Regions from separate parts of the Trichococcus flocculiformis genome, predicted to be linked through region 1. Evidence: riboswitches for the same ligand, from Rfam matches in the RefSeq annotation. Region 1 holds a riboswitch; each other region holds the start of a gene.
The links. Region 1 has a riboswitch for thiamine pyrophosphate ahead of thiT (energy-coupled thiamine transporter ThiT). Riboswitches for the same ligand answer to the same signal wherever they lie in the genome.

Region 1 (7,841 bases):
TGTGGATTCCGATGATAGGGTCGTCCATATTATGCCCGCGATGAAACCAGGAAGAATTTCTCCGATTGTTAGGAAAGCGACATATGTGATTGAGAGTAATGCGCACACATTGAGCGAAAAATTAAGGATTGGTGACGAGATTTCTGTTAGCGAATCCATCTGAGTTATTAATGGAAGGGAAACAGCTTATAGAGAGAATCCTTTTAAAAAGGAGGGGTGGCAATGCTGAAGAAATTAAAAAGACTGAAGAAAGAAGAACACGGCCAGGCTCTAGTTTTTTTTGTCGGAATATTTGCGATACTGCTGGCTGTTATGGCTTTTGTTGTGGACGTAGGCAACGTATATGTAGAGAAAGCGAAATTGCAAAACGCGGTTGATGCTGCGGCTTTAGCTGGTGCGTATGATTTACCCAATGAAACTAATGCTACTGGCAATGCAGACGTATATTTTGATTCAAATGGGTATGCAGATGTTGTTCCCATAATTGCTCCTGATGCTGATAGTGTAAGCGTAACTGCAACAAAGCAGGTGGATTATGTATTTGCACAAATCATTGGGTTGAATTACGCAAATGTTACTGCCAGTGCCACCGCAACTATTACTCCAGCAGATGGTGTCACTGGTGTAATACCCGTAGGTGTAGTGCAACAAAAATTCAACATTGGACAGGAATATACTTTAAAAGAAGGTGGAGGAGACGGGGCAAACGGAAATTTTGGGGGATTGGATTTTGGGACGTTAACAAGTTTTAAAAACAGTGCTTTTAAAGGGGGAGGAGCTAGCTTATTCCAGAACCTGATTACAAAAGGGTATGATCAACCCATTTATGTAAACGAGAAGGTAAAAACTGAAACTGGGGCTATGACTGGCAAAAGTTTTACAAAAGACAAAATAGCTTTCATACCGATAGTTGATAGTATGGATGTCAAAGGGAAAAAAGAGGTTACGATTGTTGGGTTTGCTGCATTTAAAGTTAAGAATTATTCCGAAGAAACAACAGAAATTGATGGCAAAACAGTCAAAAAAGGCGTAATTGTGGGCACGTTTGAATATGATGTTGCTGCGAGTAGTGTTGCTGGTACATATACTGATTCTGGCTTACGTAACGTGAGGCTTACTGAATAGCGTGCATCTCGAGATAAATTTTGTATGCGGGCCATTAGGTAGGTGCTAAATTGGAATATTTAGAACTGAATGTGAAAAAGACAAATTTTTTTAAAACACACTAAGATGAGTAGTGTAAGACCACTATAGTGGAATTTTACTACTCATCTTATGATTTTATTGAAATTTCATAGCTAACCCCCATGCCACAATCGCATCCATCAATTCTGGAAAAAGCTTGATGAGCTAGATGAAGCAATGAGCCATCTTAAATTTCTGAGTGCAAAAGTTGAATGGGTATGAAAAAAGCATCAAGTTACCCTTTTCATGGGACAGTCGACGCTTTTTGAGCAGCTGGCAAGACATAAGATTTAAGTATGTATGCTTCAATTAAGAATCATTCCTCAACATTAATCTCTTTGCGGTTATTCAAAGCCAACGTTCCCAAGTATTTATAAAGGGGGAGGATATCAATTGTTTTTGGAAATTCAAATTTCCGCATTTCAAGACTTTATGCATGTGCCTTTCTTGTGATATTCATCAGGTAGGTGATTGTGATCTCGCTATCATCAAATCCAAAGCCGGCAGTTTCCATTTCTACATCAACGATATTCATAAGATAAATTGATTTGAAGGATGTCTTTTTGCATGTCGTACCTTGGTTATCCACAAACAATATACGTTCATTGGTGAATACAATAGCGTCTCGAATCAATTAATAGCCTGTTTCGATAGATTCACCCTCAAAAAGATATTTTCCATATTCTTGCTCTAAGTCTACCTTTGTTTTGCGTGGTCATATTGTCTAAAATACCTTGCATGATATTTCCAAATCCAAATTTTGCCAATTGCTTGTCCTTCCAAATAAATGTTTATAGTGTTAGTATACTGTAATGTTTCATATTTGCGTATATTATTAAATAATCAAGGCCTTATTAATATAAAGAAAATTAGTAAGCAGACATTGACAGAAATGCACTTCAAAAGTATAATGAAATAGTTAGTTTTGCGGTCATGGCGGAATGGCAGACGCGCCAGCTTGAGGGGCTGGTGGGAGTTACTCCCGTGGAAGTTCGAGTCTTCTTGGCCGCATAATAAAAAATAGGGTTCCTGGCATCTTACTGATGTCGGAACCCTATTTTTTTGCCTAAATGATAAACATGAACAGTCCAAATGGCACTGCTGATCATATATTACTGGGGTAAGTTATTCATTGCATATTGTGCTTGTTCAGCAGTGTACCCTTCGTAAATCAATTGGTCATATAAACCCTGATCGGAAAAAGAGGAGTATTCTAAATAATCAATGGCTGTTTGAAGCGCATTCTGATTCCAATCCGTTGACACATTATCAAGTGCATACTGTGCTTGTTCAGCAGTGTAACCCTCGTAAACCAATTGATCATATAAGCCTGGATAAGAGAAAGAAGAATAATCCAAATAGTCGATGGCTGTTTGGAGCGCGTTCTGATTCCAATCGGTTGAGACACTATCAATCGCGTATTGTGCTGCATCTTCGGGGAACCCTTCGTATAAGAGTTGATCGTATAATCCTTGCTTAGAAAAACTTGAATAATTGAGGTAATCCTCTGCGCTGCCGAGTGCATTTCTGAACTCCCTTGAAACATCCGGCTGTGGAGCGGACTCTTCGACAGGAGCAATTACTATTTCTTCGCTGACTGTTGGAATTGATTCTGGCACTGATTCTGAGGCGGCCATTGCAGCTGATGATGCTTCTTCTGAAACTTCAACATCACTGTTCGTTCCGCAGGCAGCCAAAATTAATGCACTACCAAACAATAATAAGTAATTTTTCATGATGATTCCTCCAATTAGTTTTTTTATATCAACCGCAGATGCGGTGAATATCACAAACCAAGAAAAATAACGCGGTTTTACGAACCACCTATAATCAGGGCGGTCTGTTTTTGTTTTTTAAGAGTATCGATCAGGAGATTGTGGTCTGTAATTTGGATATTAAATAACTTCTTCAATTCCATCAGTATCATCTGCTCACGTTAATATAATTATACTTCATAAATCGACAAATATTGCACACAAAATAAAATATTTTATTTGTACGAGGATAGAAATAACCTGTTTGATATTTGACATTCTTGTGTTGTATAGCTGTCAGTCCGTTTTTGATTCAAAAAGTTTGATGCTACTCTTTCTATCCTTTATTTATCTGTTATAATGGCGTGGATATCTTTTTTGCTGTAGGTTATCCTAAATAAAGGAGGGGCTTATTTGAAACTTTTACATACATTAAAACCGATAGTTGCAGTCATTGCCGGGAATATTATTGTCGCATTTGCGATAGCGGCGTTTATTTTGCCGAAAAATCTGATTGCCGGTGGATCGACGGGGCTTGCCATCATTTTGAATCATTTCTTCGGGTTGAACATTTCTTTGGTCGTGCTGATTTTCAATGGTCTCATGTTTTTCATCGGAGCCGCGTTGTTGGGAAGGAAGTTCGCCTTGACGACGATTCTGAGCACGATTATATTTCCTACTTTTTTGACTTTTTTCCGAACAATACCCGCTTTGCAGGATATGACGGATGACATTCTGCTATCGGCCATTTATGCTGGGATCCTCTGCGGATTGGGTGTGGGACTGGTGTTCAAGGTCGGTGCTTCCACGGGGGGAATGGACATTCCGCCGTTGCTTTTGAACAAGCATTTCCGCATACCGGTTGCAGCGGGAATGTATACATTCGACGTTATTTTCCTACTGGTCCAGGCGTTCTTTTCCAGCATGGAACAGATCCTTTACGGGCTCATCATGGTGTTCCTGACGTCCATCGTCATCAACAAAGTCATGGTCACCGGAACAAACAAGATGCAGCTTTTCATCATTTCTAAAAAATTTGAGGAAATCAAAGAGGCGTTGCTGTATGTGCAGGATGTGGGTCTGACGCTGGTGAACATCGAAACGGCTTTTGAGGGGGCGCAGCAGCAAGCGGTGCTTTGCGTCATCGAGCAGCGTAAACTGTCCGCCATCAATGCCTTGGTCAACGATATCGATCCATTTGCTTTCGTGATCATCGGACAGGTCCATGAGGTCGCAGGGAAGGGCTTCACGTTGGAGCGACAGTCCGGATTAGTCGAATAGAATCAAAAAACTGAGGCGTGATCCGAGATTCGGATCACGCCTCAGTTTTTCTGTAATTAAAAGTGGATGTTTCATGACCGGGTAACCGGTCCAAATTGGGCGATCAAGTCATGGATTGTCGGCTGTTCTCTTTGCGTTCATACGCAAACAACCGAGAGATCCACGAAGTGTTGGCTGATCTGTCTGAACACCGACGTAAACAACCGAGAGATCCGCGAAGTGTCGGCTGTTCCAGCCGAACGTAGACGCAAACAGCCGAGAGATCCACGAAGCGTCGGCTGTTCCGGCCGGATGCGGACGCAAACAACCGAGCTCTCCGCGAAGTGTCGGCTGTTCCAGCCGAACGCGGAAGCAAACAACCGAGAGAACCGCGAAGTGTCGGTCGTTCCGGACGAACGCGGATGCAAACAGCCGTGAGATCCGCGGAGTGTCGGTTGTTCCAGACGAACGCGGAAGCAAACAACCGAGAGAACCGCGAAGTGTCGGCTGTTCCGGCCGGACGCAGATGCAAACAACCGAGAGAACCGCGAAGTGTCGGCTGTTCCAGCCGAACGCAGACGCAAACAGCCGATATAGCTCATGAACAACGGTTGTTCCGGCACGAAATCAGTATCCGCGGACGGCTTTTTTCGGAACGTACAATTGTGGGTTCGTCTTGGCGATGACAGCCAGCACCATGATCGTGAACGCTCCGGTCGCCAAAGCGCTGGCGCCATTCAGCGTGATGGAGTAGAGCCATGCGCTCCAGCCTTCAGGGGCGTAGGATCCCCAGAAGTAGTAGCCGGCAATCGTGTGCCAGAAGTAGCGGCCGATAGTCCCGACTACGGTACCTATAAAGACATTCCACAAAAGCATTTTTTTATTTTGATCCGCAATCGCCTGTTGCACTTTCGGCGTGAAAAGACCCGCCAAGCCGGTGAAACCAAAGGCGATGAAGTACTCGATGAATCCTTGCAGCGGGGTCAGGATATAGGCAGTCCCGATCAGGATGTGCAGCACGCCCCACAGGAAACTGGCGAAGAAACCGGGGACCAAACCGCGGCGCAGGCAGTAAAGCAGCATGACCGGTGCTCCCACCGTGACGGAAAAACTTGGGCCGATATTGAAAGGGATCAGGGATAAAACGGTTGCTAAAGCAGCAATGATGGTTCCTTCGATCCAGATGTTCAGATTTTTTGACATAAAAAAAACTCCTCCTTTTTTTGGGCATAATATACCATCGACAAAGGAGGAGAATAAAATTCAATTCTCAATCACAATCCCTACGCTCGTGCTAACGAACAGGTTCGAAGGGTCAGAATCTATGTTCAATCTCAGCCGCGGACGGCCCCCCTTTGTGAAACGGTTTATTCAGTTAAGTTACACTTTACTACAGTTGATTTTTTTATGCAAGTTGCACGGTGCACAAAGCCGCATCCCGGACTATGCCAGAATGGCTAAACACTTGTGCGGAATGACCTATTTCTGCTCTTTTTCGGCCTGGGCCTTCAGGATGGCTTCGCGCTTCTTTTTCTTCTGCGTATTCAGGTAGGAATCGATTATGCCACCGGTCAGCATGCCGATACCGAAGCCATAAGTCAGGTTGCCCGCGAAATAACCGATTGAAGCCCCGATCAGCATGCCGTACATCGTAAAATTGAATGAATTCTGCAATTTCGGATCTTCGTCGACCGGCAGTTTTTTATTGGTTACCGCGCCAGTATTGTTTTTATGCAGTTCCGGTATTGTTGGTTTCACATTTCTGCGTTGGATCTGGTTGCCTTTGTTCTTTTTCGCCATTTCGTGTACTTCCTTCCGTCTATCTGACACTTGTATTGTCTCCAATGAACATCATATCAGTTCATTTCCGGCTCTTCAATAGAACTCGCTGGCGGATATACGCGGAATCGTACAAATGGAGGAATTCTTCCCAAATCGGAGGATCATTGATCTTCTTCGGACAGTTCGACCGGGTCGCCGTTGTCATCCTGGAAATAGCCCTTCAGCACAAAAGCATCATCGCTCGGCCGATAACCGAGGGCAGTTTTGGCCTGTGAGATGTCCAAGCGCGGGAAACGATTATCGGAAAGGCCGTTCACCAACAGGAACGGCTCAACCAGTTTGGCTTTCAGGGCGCAGTCGACTAAATGGCAAAGGTCCCGTGGAGACAGGTATTCAGCCAAGCCCGCTTCGTCGACGATCGGGTCATCGAGGTTTTCATCAAAGTTGCCGATGCGGATGCCGATGGATTCTTGGCCTTCCGTAAAGGCGAAGTGGCTGGCCAATCCTTCCAGATAGACTTTCGAAACGCCGTAAATATCGCCCGGGCGGACAGGTTCATCGACGTGAACCTGCACATTTTTCGGATAGGCGCTGACGGCGTGGATGGAACTGGCGAAGATGATACGTTTGACGAAGTTTTCGTACTTGGAGGATTCCTTGAACAGGTAGAAGGGCATCTTGTAGTTCAAATCGATCAGCTCATCGTCAAAAATAGCATCTGGTGAAGGATTGCCGGCCAGATGGATAACGTAATCGATCCCTTCCAGCAGCCCGTCCCAGTTGCCGGCGACAGTCAGGTCCAACTCTTTGACGATGGTGCCCTCCAAAAGGGCCGGATCGACGTTATGGAAATGGATATCCACCAAAGTCAGTTCGTAGCTCTCCTTCAGATGATCCGCCAAAATTCTTCCTATATTACCGCTTGCGCCGGTGATCATGATTGTGGTCATTGTCGAAATACCCCCTTGTTTTTTTTACAGTTGCTATCGTGAACGTCTTTGGTTTAACTGTATGCAAGCCACCGGAAAATGTCAAAGGATAGCCCTTACAAAAACGGCGATTCGTCGGACGAAAAGGGAATGTTATATTTGAGTAAAATGTAGGTAAATTAATTGAGACACGGGCGTTATCCCTGTATAATAGGGGTAAGATGATAGGCAAGGGCAAGACACTTTTCAATCGAAAACGAAGGGGTGAGTCGGATGGACTTGTTGAATTTGCAAATGCGCGCTTTTCAAGGTCAGTGCGGATCTGTTGTGCAACAATCTTCCCATTCATTCTATTGCCCGACAGAGCACGTGCTTTCGCATGTGTTTTTTTGTTGATCCTGAAAGGTACCAGCGGGGCTTATCATCATAATGCCGAGCATCAAACGGGGGTGATGATCATACTACTTTCTCAAAACAAGTCAAAACGGAAAGGAACGGTGATCCGACGCATATCTCCTAGCTGTCAGGTGTGACAGCCATCGTACCGATGAAAGGCGTGAGGCCGGATAGCATGGTAACGTATCACCCGATAAAATGTGAAAATAGAAAAACTGGCGAGGTTCCCTTTCGGGTGCCTCGCCAGTTTTTTTGAATCGGGATTACGCTTTTTTGACGAATTCGGACTTCAGTTTCATCGCGCCGAAGCCATCGATTTTGCAGTCGATGTTGTGGTCACCTTCGATCAAACGGATGCCTTTGACTTTTGTTCCGACTTTCAATGCGCTCGAGCTGCCTTTGACTTTCAGGTCCTTGATGACCGTAACAGTGTCGCCGTCCTGCAGCAGGTTGCCGTTCGCGTCCTTGACGATCAATTGATCTTCATTAGTTGCTTCAGCGGCATCCGCGCTCCATTCGTGTGCGCACTCGGGGC
Region 2 (7,841 bases), 1.2 Mb from region 1:
TGCAATAATCCGTGCCATCTGTTCTCCTCCACTTTCTGTCTTTCATTTGAAGCTACTGTGCCGCCGTTCTACTTTTTTGCCTAAAAAAAGAGAAAAAACGATACCTGCGCCTTTTCTCCTACGCATTTCTTCAAAATGAATCATCATTTATCGCTCAATATGTCTATTTATAAAAAAGGCTATAACTTTACCAGACTATTGTAACAAAAAAGTTCAGAAAAATATAGGATAGATAAAGTCTGTGCGGGAAAATCAATTCAAGATCGTCCTTCCCACTAAAAACGACCCGGCCATCCTGCAGATCAACAGGTGGCCGGGCCGTTCCTTTTCCGGTTTACAACGGATTCTTATTCGGTGTCCCGGCTTTTCTCGGGTAGGTTTTGGGTGTTTCTTTCGTTTTCTTGATTTTTACGATATGGCGTTCGCCTGCATCATTCGGCAGTTCAAAGAAAATATCCTCTTCGATTTTGCCGCCCAGTGTTGCGATGGCGCGCTCTGCATCGCGAAGCTCTTCTTCCGTGCTGGCTGCTTTCATCGCGACGAAAGTGCCACCTTTTTTGACCAAAGGCAGACACAGTTCGCTCAAGACACTCAGTCTTGCAACCGCACGTGCCGTCACCACATCAAATTGGGCACGGAATTTCTTGTTCTGTCCGAAAGTCTCCGCACGGTCATGGAAGCAGGACACCCCCGTCAAACCTAATTCGGAAACCAAAGTCTCCAGGAAAGTGATCCGTTTGTTCAACGAGTCCACGATCGTCACCTGCAATTTCGGGAAAGCAATTTTGAGCGGGATACTCGGAAAACCAGCACCGGCGCCGACATCACAAAGGGTGACTTCCGCTTGGGTAAAATCCATATGGAAGCCCAGCGAAATGGAGTCATAGAAATGCTTCAGATAGACTTCATCCGGCTCAGTGATGGCGGTCAGGTTGATTTTCTCATTCCACTCGCGCAACAGGCGCAAATAAGTTGCGTATTGTTCGAGTTGCGTTTCATTCAAAAGGATCCCCTTTTCGGCAAGGGCTTGGGCAAATTGTTCTGGATTCATATTGTTTCCTTTCATCGTTGGCTTGGCGTGTTTTTCTACCTCTCTACTTTATCCTGAAAGTGCAGTCTGTACAAGGGCTAAATCAACTTTAAAGCCGCTGTCCAGAATAAAGGACAACGGCTTTTTTCAATCTATTTAAGCATCAAGCAGGCTTGTAAGAATGATTTCCAGTTCAACGAAGGAATTGGCGATGCGATTCGGATTTTCAGTACGCAAGGTTTGGGCGGAACTTCCCCCCCAAGTGATGCCGACGGTCTTTACGCCTGCCATTTTCCCCATCTGCATATCATAAATGGTATCACCGATCATCACGGTCTCTTCTTTCGCCATCGGGACTTTCTCGCAAGCGGTGAAGATGCCTTCCGGATTCGGTTTGTGTTGATTCATGTTATCCAATCCGATGACCACTTCCATCAGGTCCAACAGATCCACTGCAGCAAGGCTGCGCAACAAAGCCTTGGTTGCTTTGTTGGAAATCACGCCCAGACGGTGGCCGTTCCCTTTCAGTTCCATTAAGGACTCCCGCGATAAATCATATGGTTCCAACAGCATATTTTCATATTTTTCGTATTTGTCCCAAAAGACTTCCATCAGCTTGTCCATCTCGACCGGAGAGAGTGCATATTGCTTCAGATAGCCGATAAACTTCACAAAATGGGGCTTCCCTCTATCCTCACGCAATTGCTCAGGGGTTGGAACGGGATAGCCGAAATGTTCAAATGTATCCATTGTAGCCATTTCGCTAATTTTGCATGTTTCTGCTAAGGTACCGTCAAAATCGAATAATAGTAATCCCATCTTCCATCTTCCCTTCGATCGCAAATATGAACCGGATGCGGACAATAGAGGCGTGCCCTGCTATTATGCAAAAACCAAAAAATCCGAATGTTCACTATAATCAAAATTATAGCAAACAAAAACGACAGAATAATGAGGTTTTATTTAGAATTTGGAAAGAATTCCCTAGTTTTCACTATCTCCAACCGCTTATTTCCGAACGTTAGGAGATAGACGATTTATCAATGTACTGATTTTACCCACCCAGCTATTGCCCGTTGCGGTATCCATCTTTGGACAGGGGCAATTGACGGAATATCAAAATTTGCGTATGCTTTTGAGTAAACCCAGAAAGGGAGTTGGAAGCGAAATGGCACAGAAAAAAGAACTGCGACGCCAATTTGAAGAGGTGCCTATTGAAGCCGGCATCTACGAAGTACAGAATACGGAAAATCAAAAGATTTTCATCGGAAAAACCCCGAATCTGAAGACTTTGAATGGCATGAAACACATTTTGAATGTGGGGGCGAACAACAACAAGGAGCTCCAATCCGATTGGAGCCACTTCGGGCAGGACGCCTTCATCTTTACGATTTTGGAAGTGCTGGAAAAGAGCGACGACCCTTCCTTCAATGAGAAGAAGGCCTTGGAACAATTGGAAGAAAAATGGCTGAGTGACAAGCAACCTTTCGGAGAACGCGGCTACAACCGCAGACCCAAAGCCTAAAAAAGAAAACAAGCGCAATTGCGCCTGTTTTCTTTTTTAGTTGATCCCGTAAGCATGATTGAGCGGCCCGCTGCCTTTGCCCAAATCCATTCCATCACGGAGTGCGCCGGTGATGTAGGCTTTGGCTTGGCGGATACTCGCTTCCATTCCGTGACCTAAAGCCAGATTCGCGGCGATGGCCGAGGAAAGCGTACAGCCGGTGCCATGCGTATTCGAGTTTTTGATCCGTTCCGACTCGAACCAACTGACTTTCCCGTCCATAAAGAGCAGATCGTCGGCGCTGTCCTTGAGATGGCCGCCTTTCAGGAGCACGCTGGTCCCCGCTGCTGAAGCGATGCGCTCCGCCGCAGCCAGCATATCCGCCTTCCTCTCGATTTTGACACCGCTCAATGCCTCTCCTTCCGGCACATTCGGGGTGATCACATCAGCCAACGGCAACAGCAGCGTCCGCAAAGCTTGGCTGGCATCGTCCTGCATCAGGCTGCTGCCGCTTGTGGCCACCATGACCGGGTCCACGACGATATTTTCCGCTTTGTATTCGAACAGCTTCTCCGCAATGACTTTGATGATTGCGGCGTTCGACACCATGCCGATCTTCACCGCATCCGGCCGGATATCCTTGAAGACGCAATCCAGCTGTTGCGCCACAAATTCAGGCGTCACTTCCATGATTCCGGCCACGCCTGTTGTGTTCTGCGCCGTCAACGCTGTGATCACGCTCATCCCATAGACTTTATGCGCCATCATCGTCTTCAGGTCCGCTTGGATCCCTGCTCCGCCGCTGCTGTCCGACCCGGCGATCGTCAATACTGTTTTCATGTTTTTGCTCATCCTTTCCAATCCGAAAATGAATAGATGTACTGCTCCGTCAACGCTTCGATGCGCTCCCTATCCTGTGCCGCCGTCTCATCATAGACGCCGACTACCCGGAAACCGGCTGTCGTTGCCGTTTCGATGGCGTGCAGGGCATCCTCAAAGACAACGGTCTGCACGAAGGGAGCCCCGAGCTGTTCAACCGCCCGCTGGTAAATGAGCGGATTGTCTTTGCCTGCCTTCACTTCACTGCTGGTCAAGATGGTGCTGAAATAGTCCCGGATGCCCAAACGCTCCAAAGCGCTCTCGGCCAAATTTCTTTCGGTCGCGGTGGCGATGCACATCTTGACATTCTGCTCCTGCAATGTTTGCAGGTATTCCGCTGCGCCAGCTTTAAGCGGGATTTCATAGCGGTAAAGATCCGCAATCAGCGTTTCGATTTCCGCAATGATCGTCTCTTCGGCTTCGCGCAATCCATAAGCCGTTTGAAAATGTTGCGCGGCTTGCTGCAGGCTCATCGTCTTCAATGCCTCCTGCAATCCAGGTGCCGGCTTCAGCTTTTTCTGAAGCAAGTAATTTTCCCCTAACCCCTGCCAAATCGGCATGGAGTCCAGCAACGTCCCGTCCAGATCGAAGATGGCTGCTTCCAGTTTCATGGCTGCACCATCGCTTCCGCTAACGGGCGCAGTCGCTTAACGGCCGCTGTGATGTCAGGCTGCGCAAAGATGGCGGATACGACGGCGACTCCGTCGATGCCGCTGCCGTTCAGATTGAGGATATTCCCTTCAGCAATGCCTCCGATCCCCACAACGGGTATGCTCACCGCCTGGCAGATCTGCTGCAACGTCTCGATCGATAGCGTATTGGCATCCGGCTTCGTTGCTGTACCGTAGATGGCACCGACGCCCAGATAGTCGGCCCCGTTCCGTTCGGCCGCCAGCGCCTCTTCGACGGAATGGGCAGAGACACCCAGGATTTTCTCTTCGCCGATCCGGCTGCGGACATCTCCTGCCTGCATATCGCTCTGCCCCACATGTACACCGTCCGCATCCAACGCCAAGGCCACATCGACCGCATCATTGATGATGAAGGGAATGCGGTGGCGTTTGGCCACGGCCTGCAGTTCCTTGCCAAGGGATACAAAGGCATCAAAATCCAGTTCCTTCTCGCGCAATTGCACGACGGTAACCCCCGCCTGGATGGCTTCTTCAAGCTGTTCCGCCAAGGATGCTTCCCCCAGCCATTGGCGATCGGTAACCGCATAAAGCAGCAAATCGTTCTTATCTATTCTCAATTTTAGCGCCTCCTTCCAGTTTTTCGGCCGACATCTTGCTAATTTCATCGATGAGGTAGCTGCGGTAGGAGGAAGTCCCTGCCGCATTGCGGATCATCCTTTCATAAGCCAGCTCGCCGCTGACTCCCATCAGGCATACCGCTGCCGCGGTAGCATCCAGCAACTGCTCCGGGTTGGCTCCGCAATAGGCTGCAATCACTGCCGACAACATGCACCCAGTTCCGGACACCTTCGCCATCTGCGGATGTCCGTTGCGGATGATGTAGGCTTTGTCCCGGTCCGCAACGATATCGATTGCGCCGGTGATCGCAATGACCGCCTCATTGCGGTCGGCCAAGCGTTTGGCGAAAGCGACCGTTGCCTCGAGCGTCTCCTCGGTCACGGCATCGCTGATGTCTGCATCGACGCCTTTCGTCGTGCCGCTGCCGGAATGGATCGTTTTCATTTCCGAAATGTTCCCTTTGATCACGGTGAAGGCAATGTCTTCCAGCAAGTTGAAGGTCGTTTCGGTCCTGAAAGGGGATGCCCCCGCACCGACCGGATCCAAAACAACGGGATGGGCGAGCGCATTGGCTTGGCGCCCGGCCAGCAGCATAGATTCCACGGCTCGACTGTTCAGTGTACCGATATTCAGATTCAAGGCGGTGCAGATGCTTGTGATGTCCGCGACTTCCTCGGGGGCATCCGCCATGATCGGCGACCCACCGGCAGCCAGCAGGACATTGGCGACATCATTGACGGTTACGTAATTGGTGATGCAATGGACCAGCGGCGTCTGTTGCTGGACATTTTCGAATAGCATTTTGAACATGGGAGTACCTCCAAATAATTTATTTGATGCGACAAAAAAAGCGGGAAATGTCCGAAATAGGCATTTCCCGCTGAATAGAATCATTCAATGTTATTTCCCTACGTTGGCATTATCCAAATCAGGTAATAGGTCGAAGTTGATTACTTCCTCTCAGCCTGCTGACACAAGCTCCCTTTTTTCGTATGTAATTGTGTCACTATCTTAGCATAAGTGGCAGCCTTACTCAAGGATGATTTTTGCTGATTTTTTTATTTTGATTGCGCATTCAGCCACTCGAAAATATTCGCATAAGTGGTTCCGCCGACTGTGGCTGCAGCCGTTCCTCCGCCGGCAGCGTTGCTTGGTTCTGATCCGAATGTTTCAGTGTCGGCAGCAGCCGCGATCGCTTCCTTATCCTGGACGCCTGTCACCTGGTTGTTGAAGAGATAGATCCAGGAGAAGTGACCCATGTAAGTCGTGCCGGGGCTATCCGTTCCTTCAACTGTTTCGAAGTAGGAAACCCAAGTGTTTTCGGCTCCCGCCTGGACAAGTGCCTGGTAAGTCGGCAGCAAGTAGTTCGCAGGGACGACGACCGGGTCATCAGCTGATTGGACAAACCAAATCGGCAAGTCTTTGATTGCCTGGAGTTTTTCTTCGGTGAACCAAACTCGCCCGGTCTTCACGAAAGCGGAAGTACCGGTAGCTTCCTCGCTTGCTTTCACATACGTACCATCACTGTTGCGCTCGTATTCATAATAAGCATACGCCTCGCAGATTGGATAAGCTGCAGCAAAATATTCCGGGTATTGGATGACCATATTCATGGTCATGTAGCCGCCGTTCGAGCAGCCTCCCAAATAGATGCGATCGGTATCGACATCCGGATGCGCAGCTACATAATCATTGATGGTATCCATCAAGATTTCGGTGTATCTGGAGATACCGCTGCCATTGCCGTTCGTTCCGTCCCCTTCGTCCATCCAATAGGTAGGCGCTTGGACAGCCAACACGTAAGCTCCGGTCACGTCGTCAGTTTTGAAATAGGACTGGATCTCCTCTTTTGCCAACGCCGATACTTCATTTCCAAGGATTGCGATGTCGGGATCTGTTCCGCCTTCACCTTGACCGTGCAGCCAGATGACCAATGGATTCGCTTCCCCTTCGGCAAGGTTCGCCGGTTCATAGGCGGCTGTCGAAAGCGTCAGTTCCTCTTCTTGATCCGTCAACGGATTCACGTAGGTGCCGCTGAAAGTTCCTCTGGCGGTGAACAAATCCGTATCCGGGGAGATGCGGTTGTTCACGGCATCCTCCGTGATGCTCAAAGAGTAGGTTTCATCCTCGATCGTGACGGAAGGAGCAGCGATTGCGACCTCATAAGCTGGAGACCACTCATTCATCGATGTCGTCGTATTGTAGGTGAACGGGGATCCGATCACACTGAAGGTTTCATCATTAAAACCGGTCTCCATATCGATCGCGATGAAGTTTGAATTCTCCTGCGGGTTCCCGTTTTCATCGGATGTATAGACGTCCGTCACCGTGCGTTCCGATCCGGCCGTCATGACCTGCCAGCCGCTAGGATCGACACTGTCGACCGCATCCTCCAGTTCGATGATGAGCTTCGGTACGCCCGGTCCTCCTTCATACCCCTTTACATAGATGCTGGTCTTCACGACGCCAGCATAGGCATCGGCTGATTGCACGCCTTCTTGCTGGTCTGAATCCTGTTGATCCACCGATTCTCCGGAACCGCAACCGGCAAGCAAACCTGCCGTTATCCCTGATGTAAAAATAGTGCCGCTTATTTTACCTCTCACTCCCTGACCCCTCCATTCTTCCTTGTTCCATTTACATTTCATTATACTATAGTTCAATCTTCAAAAACGACGGAATGGGTCCGCAGCTCCGGTGAAGAATCCGTCCATCGGAGGACAGCATAGAAATCGGTCAAGTCCGAAATCCTGTGTAAAATCACTTTGTAGTTCCTTTTTCTTGATACGTGTGTTTTTGTGCCAGGCGAGCCTGGCAGGACCCTCGGTTTAGGTAGGAATCAAAAACCGATTCCTACCTAAACCGAGCGTGCAATTGTTAAGTCCTCCCTACGATCGGATTTCCTGTCTTCATCAGGAATGTCCAACGGTTCTTTTCCCAGTCCTCATGGATATCCATCAGAACTGCGCCAATCAAGCGTTCCGCTGAGTCAGTATTCGGGAAAATCGAAACCACCTGTTCTCTTCGACGGATCTCGCGATTGACCCGTTCCAGGGAATTGGTTGTCCGCAGGGAAATGTGGTAGACTTCCGGTTCCTGAAGATACTGCATTGCGTCCATAAAGCCGCTGTCCAACGTCTCCAAGGCCTTGCTGAAGCGGTTCTCTCCACCGGTCAGC
Region 3 (7,841 bases), 1.5 Mb from region 1:
AGGATGATCTTTCTTGAAGAGAGGATCGATTGGATCCCCATCGAATAGGCAAACCGCGGGACATCCTTCTCATCCGCAAAGTAACGTTTATTGGAATCAATCGTGGATTGCCATAGTGCCACTTTCTGGGTACGGGAATCAAAAGATGTGCCCGGCTCGTTAAAACCGATATGCCCGTTCGTGCCGATGCCGAGAATCTGCACATCGATCGGATTCGCGGCGATGATTTCTTCGAATTGCGCGCATTCTTCCGTTTCATCCGCCAATCCGTCCAGCAGATAGTTTTTCTTGAACGGTTTTGCATCGAACAAATGCTTATGCATGAAATAGTGATAACTCTGCGGATTGTCTTCGGAAAGACCCATATATTCGTCCAGATTGATCGATGTCATCCCCGAAAAATCAAGATCACTTTCCCGCATGATCCGGTACAGCCTCTCCGGCGTGCTGCCGGTTGCCAACCCGAGCACTTTCGCACCTCTTTCCATTTCCTCGCGGATTTTTTCGAATGCGTAACGGCTTGCCTCTTCAGGAGTCGCTTTAATGATTATTTCCATGATCTGTAACCTACTTTCTGTTATTTTTGTATGCTGTCTGTCCATAACTGATTGTCCGCTCCACTGTGAATGTCTCCGAAAGCAGCACCATATCGGCATCTTTTCCCGGAGCGATACCCCCTTTTCGAACTAGACCGAATTCCCGGGCCTGATTGACCGAACTCATCTTTACCGCATCCAAGATGCTGCAGCCGGTAAAAGCGATGATGTTCCTGAAGGCATCCTGAAATTCCAGCACACTTCCTGCTAGATTTCCGCTTTCCAGACGGGCTTGGCCTTCTTTGACGATGACCTTCTGTCCGCCCAATTCACTGATGCCGTCGCCCATCCCTTTGGCGCGCATAGCATCGGTAATCAATTCGATGCGGTCTGCGCCCTTCTGTTTGAAGGCGATCTTCACCATTTCCGGATCGATATGCAGACCATCGACAATCATTTCCGCATAGATACCATCCTCCAGGAACGCATGTCCGGTCACACCGGGCTCACGGTGATGGAGTCCCCTTTGCGCATTGAAGAGATGGGTGACATGCGCTGCCTTGGATTTTCTCAGCTGGCTGCGAAGAGCATCCGAATGCCCGACCGAAAGCACGATGCGGTTATCGAGACAATACTTTTCGAATGCCGTCGCATCAGTGGTCTCCGGCGCATAGGTTACCAAACGGATCAAGCCGCCGCTCAAGTCCTGCCATTTGCGCATTAAGGCAGCATCCGGCAGTTTGATGTGTTCTTCCGGTTGCGCCCCTTTATGGACGACAGAAATGAATGGCCCTTCGAGGTGGATGCCTTGGATGACTGGATTTTTTTCTGAAGCCTTGCGGATGCCGATCAATGCCCTCTCGATATTTTCAGAAGATTGCGTCATCGTCGTCGGAAAATAGCTGGTGATCCCTTCCCGGTGCATCGCTGCAATCATCCGATTGATGTCTTCCGCATCACCGTCCATGTTGTCCACACCATATCCGCCATGACTGTGGACATCAATGAATCCGGGCACCAGTCTGCTTCCGGCTGCATCAATCACTTCTTCGCCTGATTCAGGAACGTACTCCGACATCTTTCCGACTGCGCTGATTTCTTTTTCAAACCGGACGAATCCATCAAAAATGACTGTTTCTCCGGTATAAACTTCTGCATGGATGATCACTCTTTTCATTTGTATCCCCCTCTTTGATCGTGAACTTTTTTCACTGTCCACTTGCATGACTCAAACAGCACATCGCGCTATTCTGTTTTTTTTGAATAACCTTGCACATTTGCTCTCGTCAGATCCATATTGTATTGGAAATCATGGTCCTGCAACAGGAAGGTCGAAATCACATCGATCAGGTACATCATCCCGAACTGCGTGTTGACGAACACCGTGTTGTTGACGAAACGCGAGTGATAACCGAAGCACGTGACATCCGCCAGTTTCGTCAGCGAACTGTTTTTGAAGCTCGTCAGGGCGATGATCTTCGCTTTTTTCTTCTTCGCGATCTCCAAAGATGCAATCAGTTCAGGGGTCTCTCCCGAATTTGAAATGGCGATCACCAATTCGCCCTCCTTGATGATCGAACTGTTGATGATCATCAGGTGGGAATCCGTAACCCCCGTAGTATTCAGCCCCATCCGGATCAAGCGTTGCGCCAATTCCGCGGCCGTGAAACCGGAACTGCCGATGCCGTAGATGACTGTTTTGTTTGCGTTTTTGATCCAATCACCAACCGTTTCGATTGCCTGATCCTCGATCATCTGATTGGTTTCATCGATGACTTGTGTATAATAGCCATAAATATCGTCATAGACGGTCGGCATTTCTTTCGAAGGATGACCGCTCGCCAATGAACGCAGCGCAATCTTCATGTCCACAAACCCATCGATGTTGATGCGTTTACAGAACCGGGTGATGCTGGAAGTCGAGGTATCCGCCTTCGCTGCCAAATCCTTGATGTTCATATTTTTGATGGATGCTTTGTTCTGCAGAATGTAATCCGCAATCTTTTTCTCGTTCGCGGAAAAAGTAGAATACTGATTCTGTATTTCTTCGATGATTGTCATTTACTTGTTGCCTCCGCCTGCTTTGCGCAACCACCAAAAGCGCACTGCGCATTTCTTCCCTTCGCCTTTTCCCTCTATGCTGATAGAATAACACATGAAAATAGTTTTTTCAATTATTATTTACTGAAAATTATTTTCTTTAACTTATCTATTGGAGACACTTTTAGACAGCAGAAAGCCGCCCCCTTCCGAGAGCGGCTTCCTTCATAAGCAGATGCTTCAGATTATGTTCCGGTCCAATACGCTTCTTTTTTCCATTTCCAGGATGATAAAATATGCCATCCCGGCTCCGATGGCGGAACTGATCGCGAAGCTCGGCAGGAAGAGCATCAGTGCAGCTTCCATGCCCATAAAGAACTGCGCCAGCAAAGTGCTCACCAACGAGCCCAGAATTCCGGTGCCAATCCATTCACCCAGTGCCGCGTAACCGAGCTTTTGCGTTCTGGCATAAAACAGACCTGCGCAAACAGCTCCAATCATGCTGCCAGGAAAGGCAAATATGGTTCCCGTCCCCAACAGGTTGCGCAGCAAGGATACGCTGAAGGCTTGCAGGACGGCATACCCCGGTCCTAACCAGACAGCGGTCAATACGTTCAAAAGATGTTGCACCGGCGCTACTTTTGCCAGTCCGATCGGAATGACGAAGATGCTGTTGCTGACCACCCCCATGGCGATGATCAAGGCAGTGGTGACTAATTTCTTTGTGTTCATACTATTTTCCCCTTTTCAGTTTGATTTATTATTTTTGCATCTTGCTCTTTCCTAACTGTTTCCCCTCCTCCCTGAATTGAACGAAAATAAAAAGACACCTCCCCTGAGATGTCTTGGATATACGTACGGACTCCAGACCGAGCTCAGTTCCCTCCGCCAGTACGAACTGGATCAGGTTTGAAGGGTTCCGACAGTTTCGGTCTCAGCGCTCGCGCGCACCCCTACTGAAAATAAAAAACGCTATATGATCTGATGCGAAAATCAGAAAATATAACGTTTTGATGTCTATTATGCGAATAGTCAAACGCCACATTCCCTCCGCTAGTATGAACTAGATCAGGTACAAAGAGTTCCGGCAATGCCGGTCTCAGCGCAATAGCGCACCCCCAGTGTTTCTCATTTGATTCTAACCAATAATCCGCGGAAACGCAACCCTATTCTGAAGCTTTCTCTCCCGCAGCGCTCGGATCCAACACAATGGCTTTTCCGAAACTGTCCTGGCTCTGCAAAAAGGCATGGGCTTGGGCAACCTCTTCGAGCGGGAAGACTCGCTCGGGATCCACAGCAATGCCTTTTTCTTCAATGTACTCCAGCAGTTCATTCACCTTCTCGCCGGAGACGTCACTCGAATGGAAAGTAGTCAAGTAGCTGTTATGCTTCAATTCCATGATGGGATCGAAATCCTCCAGGAACCATTTCCCGCCCAGTTGACCGGTGCTGCAGACAACGCCGCCTTCCCGGATATGGGAAAGGCTGTCCTTGATCGTCGCAGGGCCGATCAATTCCAGAATTTTGTCGAAAGTCTCTTCCGTTTCCAACACGCCGTTGCGGTCTTCGACGTAGTCGGTGAAGCCGGCTTCTTTCAATCTCTCACCCTTTTCGGCTTTCCGCGTGCTCCCATAAATCCTGATATCCGGGAATTGGGCTTTGACCAACTTGGCAAAGGCAACCCCTACTCCGCTCGTTGCACCCCGAACCAAAATTTGATCGGATGCTTGGATCCTCAGATTCTTCATGGAACCGAAAGCCGTATAGTAGGTTTCCGGAATGGCCGCCAGTTGGGCCCAGGGCAAATCGGTGTGGATGGGGTAGATTTGGTCATTCGGCAACAGGACATATTCCGCATAACTCCCGTCGAAGGCCCTCCCCATCTCTCCCATGATCGACACCACTTTTTGACCGAGAGGCAATTTCTCTTCGTCGCTCGAACGCTCCACTATCCCTACGCATTCAATCCCTAAAATGCGGGGAAATTTGACCAAGGGGGATTTCCCCTCCCGCGTAAAGATTTCCGAATGGTTGATGCCGAAGCCCATGACCTTCACGAGCGACCAGCCTTCCCGGATTTCCGGAAGCGGAACTTCCTGATGCACCAGTTTTTCCGGTCCGCCCGCTTCATGCACTACGACTGCCTTCATTTCTCCGACTTCCTTTCTTATTTTCATAGCGACAGCATGCAGCTGGGTCTTCCCGATTGCGTACCGCAAAATTTCTTGTAGGCACAGGAGTCGCACAAAGTCACGGCATCTGTTTGAAAAAGCGGCACCGATTCGCCCTGGGCAACCTCCGTCAGTTGAACCGAAACCGCACGCCCTTCATAAGACAGGCCGGATTTCTTTGCCTGCTCCTGCTGCTTTCTTTTGTCCAAAATTTCATACTTCCGTCCGTTCTTCACAAAATGATTCCCGGTTTCGATGAATTCGAAGTTCACATGCTGGTCCACGCAATCTTGGTGCATCCTGTGCACCCATTCATAATGGCATTCCCTTGCCCCATCATAGTTTTCCCCGCCAACGATGACGCGTTCGATTTTTCCGGACGACAAATGCTTCGTCAAGTCGATTTCGCCGATCAACGGTGCGGCCATGATGCCTCGGTGTTTGAAAGGCAGATCCAGGAGTACCGGGATCCGCCTATCGGCCATCTTTTGGTTTTCGGCAGAGACATTCATCCACACGTTTTCCCAACCGTCTCCCCAATTTTCAGGAAGGCAATCTTTCACGCGTTCGATTCTTTTCGTCAACAAGTAGAACAGCACGTCCGAACGCTTCTCAATCATCTTCCAGACTTCCCCGCGCCACTCGTCCGCTTCCTCAAGAAAGAAGTCAGAAGTCATGCAGACGCGTATCGTGGAACCAGGAGGTATGACAAAGTCGCCGCGCCGGTTTCTTTTCAACGGTCGATCGAAGCTGCTCTGGACTTTATAAATCAGCGCGCCATCTTTTCCTCGTTGACTATCCAAATGAAACATATAACAATTTTGGCATCCCGGGCTGACCTTTTTGCAGCCGTGCCACGGGTTCCAGATATCACTCAAGCGACCACTCCTTTGAAAAGATCAGGCAAATCTCCGTCGCAACGCGTTCTCAAGTAAGTACAGGATGACATTGACAAGCAGACACAACAACATCGACAGCACAGTGCCCCACAACAGTTTTACGACGCTGAATGTCCGCAAGCCATCGAAAAGGACAGTTCCCAACCCGCCCGCATTGATCGTTGCGGCGATGGTTGCGATGCCGATTGTGGAGGTCGCAGCGATCCGTATCCCTGCGATGATTGATGACATTGCCAACGGCAGTTGGATTTTCCGGAACATTTGATTCCTCGTCATGCCCATCCCTCCAGCGGCTTCGATGATTGTCGGATCGATCTCCTTGATCCCTGCGGAAAAACTGCGCAACAGGACATATTGGCAATAAATCACCAATACGATGATGGCCGTGTTCCTTCCCAGTCCCGTCAACGGAATCAAGATGGCAAATAGAGCAAGACTCGGGATCGAATAAAGCAAAGAGGTCAGATAGATCAAGCCGTTCATCACGCGTTCCTGATGCATGCAGGCCAGGATTATGCCACTAGCGATGAGGATGGCGATCGTCAGCGTCGTCCCCACTAATTCGATATGCTGCATCGTGGCAAGCAACAGTTTTTCATGGTAAGTATTCCAGTATGCAATCATTTCAGCTCACTCCAAAATGCCTCTTGTTCCTTTACGGTGGCAATCAAATTTGCGACAAACTCCGTTTTCGGATTGCGCATGATTTCCCTCGGTGCATCAAATTGACAAATCTTGCCTTTGTCCATTACCAGCACTCTCGTCCCCAGCTTGAACGCCTCATTGATGTCGTGGGTGACCAGCACAAAGGTTTTGTCTCCCAATTCTTTGTGGATCTTTTGCAGTTCATTCTGCAGTTGTAGGCGCGTGATTGCATCGACCGCTCCAAATGGTTCATCCAGCAGCATCACTTTCGGATTGGCGGCAAGCGCCCTCGCAACGCCGATACGCTGTTGCTGACCGCCGGATAATTGTTTCGGCTTTCTGTCGGCAAACACATTCGGATCCAGTTGGACAAGCTCCAGCAATTCTTTGACGCGGGCTTGGATTTCCTTCTTGTCCCACTTCAGCAGTTCCGGGACTGTCGCGATGTTTTGGGCAACGGTCATGTGCGGAAACAGACCGATTTGTTGGACGACATAACCGATTTTCCGTCTAAGATCCACTTCGTTCATTCCGCTGATGTCCTCTCCGAAGAAGGTTATGTTCCCTTCATCTTCACGGATCAACCGGTTGATCATTTTTAAAGTCGTCGTTTTGCCGGAGCCGGAAGAACCCAGGACAGTGATGAACTCCCCCTCCTTAATTTCAAAAGAGATATCATCGACTGCCTTCGTGCCCCCTTCCCCGTAGAGCTTCGTCACATTTTTGAATTCTATCGCGGTTTGCTCCATGCGGCCTCAACGCCTCCTTATTTTATCGAATCAAAGTACTCTTTCGCGACCGCTTCATATTCTTGTCCATCGACGTCCACTTTAGCATTCAGATTCGTCATAGTCTCCGTATCCAAAGTACTGCTGATGTTGTTCAGAATTTCCGCAATGTCAGGATTCACTTCCAACACTTCATTTCGGATTACTGGAGCCAAGTTATAAGGCGGCCAGAATTTTTTATCATCCACCAAGACGGTAAATTCTTCTTTATTTGTCAGTTGTCCTTCTGTCGTATAGGCCGGAGCGACATCCGCTTCATCATTTTTCAAGACTTCATATTTCAAACTGTTGTCGTAGACTGTCGAACTCTTCCAATTGAATTCTCCGTATGCTTTGGTCAAACCAGGAAGGCCATCTTCCCTCAGATCGAATTCACCTTGGGATGCAAAACGCAGCTCTGAAGCATTTTCCTGCAGATCGGAAATGGTCTCAATGCCGTATTTTTCGGCTACGCTCGTTTTGATGACCAGACCAGCGCTGTCGTTGGCTTGCGCATAATCCAACCAGGTCAGATCGAACTGCTCATCATATTCTGCTTTGATTGTGTCATAGACTTTCTGCGGATCGGTTTCTATCTCCATTTCCAGTACTACCAACAGGCCTGTCCCTGTATACTCCGGATAAAGGTCGATTTCATCATTGGTGATCGATGTGTGAACAACCGAGCTGGCAATATTCGGAATTCTTTCAACCTCATAGCCGGCATCTTCCAAAGCCAACGCATAAATTTCCGAAACAACCAAGTTTTCGGTGAAGTCCTTT

Region 2: linked by a shared signal. The riboswitch ahead of thiM (hydroxyethylthiazole kinase) and the one ahead of thiT (energy-coupled thiamine transporter ThiT) in region 1 are both predicted to bind thiamine pyrophosphate.
Region 3: linked by a shared signal. The riboswitch ahead of thiW (energy coupling factor transporter S component ThiW) and the one ahead of thiT (energy-coupled thiamine transporter ThiT) in region 1 are both predicted to bind thiamine pyrophosphate.

What each region holds. Positions count from the first base shown of each region.
Region 1 is NZ_OY759718.1:2,351,150-2,358,990, reverse strand. Features, by position in the region: gene ACKPCD_RS11280 (DUF192 domain-containing protein) at 1-163, shown strand, start outside; gene ACKPCD_RS11275 (pilus assembly protein TadG-related protein) at 223-1,125, shown strand; partial or broken gene ACKPCD_RS11270 (PH domain-containing protein) at 1,502-1,925, opposite strand; tRNA gene ACKPCD_RS11265 (tRNA-Leu) at 2,113-2,196, shown strand; gene ACKPCD_RS11260 (Ltp family lipoprotein) at 2,298-2,921, opposite strand; gene ACKPCD_RS11255 (YitT family protein) at 3,354-4,220, shown strand; gene ACKPCD_RS11250 (hypothetical protein) at 4,287-4,637, shown strand; gene thiT (energy-coupled thiamine transporter ThiT) at 4,827-5,402, opposite strand; TPP riboswitch at 5,463-5,564, opposite strand; gene ACKPCD_RS11240 (hypothetical protein) at 5,679-5,999, opposite strand; gene ACKPCD_RS11235 (NAD-dependent epimerase/dehydratase family protein) at 6,143-6,931, opposite strand; gene ACKPCD_RS11230 (zinc ribbon domain-containing protein YjdM) at 7,570-7,841, opposite strand, start outside.
Region 2 is NZ_OY759718.1:449,725-457,565, reverse strand. Features, by position in the region: gene ACKPCD_RS02455 (ParA family protein) at 1-18, opposite strand, end outside; gene rsmG (16S rRNA (guanine(527)-N(7))-methyltransferase RsmG) at 335-1,051, opposite strand; gene ACKPCD_RS02445 (HAD family hydrolase) at 1,187-1,849, opposite strand; gene ACKPCD_RS02440 (GIY-YIG nuclease family protein) at 2,199-2,555, shown strand; gene thiD (bifunctional hydroxymethylpyrimidine kinase/phosphomethylpyrimidine kinase) at 2,592-3,374, opposite strand; gene ACKPCD_RS02430 (HAD family hydrolase) at 3,383-4,024, opposite strand; gene thiE (thiamine phosphate synthase) at 4,021-4,662, opposite strand; gene thiM (hydroxyethylthiazole kinase) at 4,649-5,473, opposite strand; TPP riboswitch at 5,552-5,658, opposite strand; gene ACKPCD_RS02415 (prolyl oligopeptidase family serine peptidase) at 5,722-7,269, opposite strand; gene ACKPCD_RS02410 (IS256 family transposase) at 7,541-7,841, opposite strand, start outside.
Region 3 is NZ_OY759718.1:725,043-732,883, reverse strand. Features, by position in the region: gene nagB (glucosamine-6-phosphate deaminase) at 1-557, opposite strand, end outside; gene nagA (N-acetylglucosamine-6-phosphate deacetylase) at 568-1,713, opposite strand; gene ACKPCD_RS03830 (MurR/RpiR family transcriptional regulator) at 1,782-2,597, opposite strand; gene thiW (energy coupling factor transporter S component ThiW) at 2,817-3,308, opposite strand; TPP riboswitch at 3,440-3,541, opposite strand; TPP riboswitch at 3,604-3,706, opposite strand; gene ACKPCD_RS03820 (zinc-binding dehydrogenase) at 3,743-4,726, opposite strand; gene ACKPCD_RS03815 (DUF5131 family protein) at 4,750-5,625, opposite strand; gene ACKPCD_RS03810 (ABC transporter permease) at 5,647-6,270, opposite strand; gene ACKPCD_RS03805 (ABC transporter ATP-binding protein) at 6,267-7,040, opposite strand; gene ACKPCD_RS03800 (glycine betaine ABC transporter substrate-binding protein) at 7,058-7,841, opposite strand, start outside.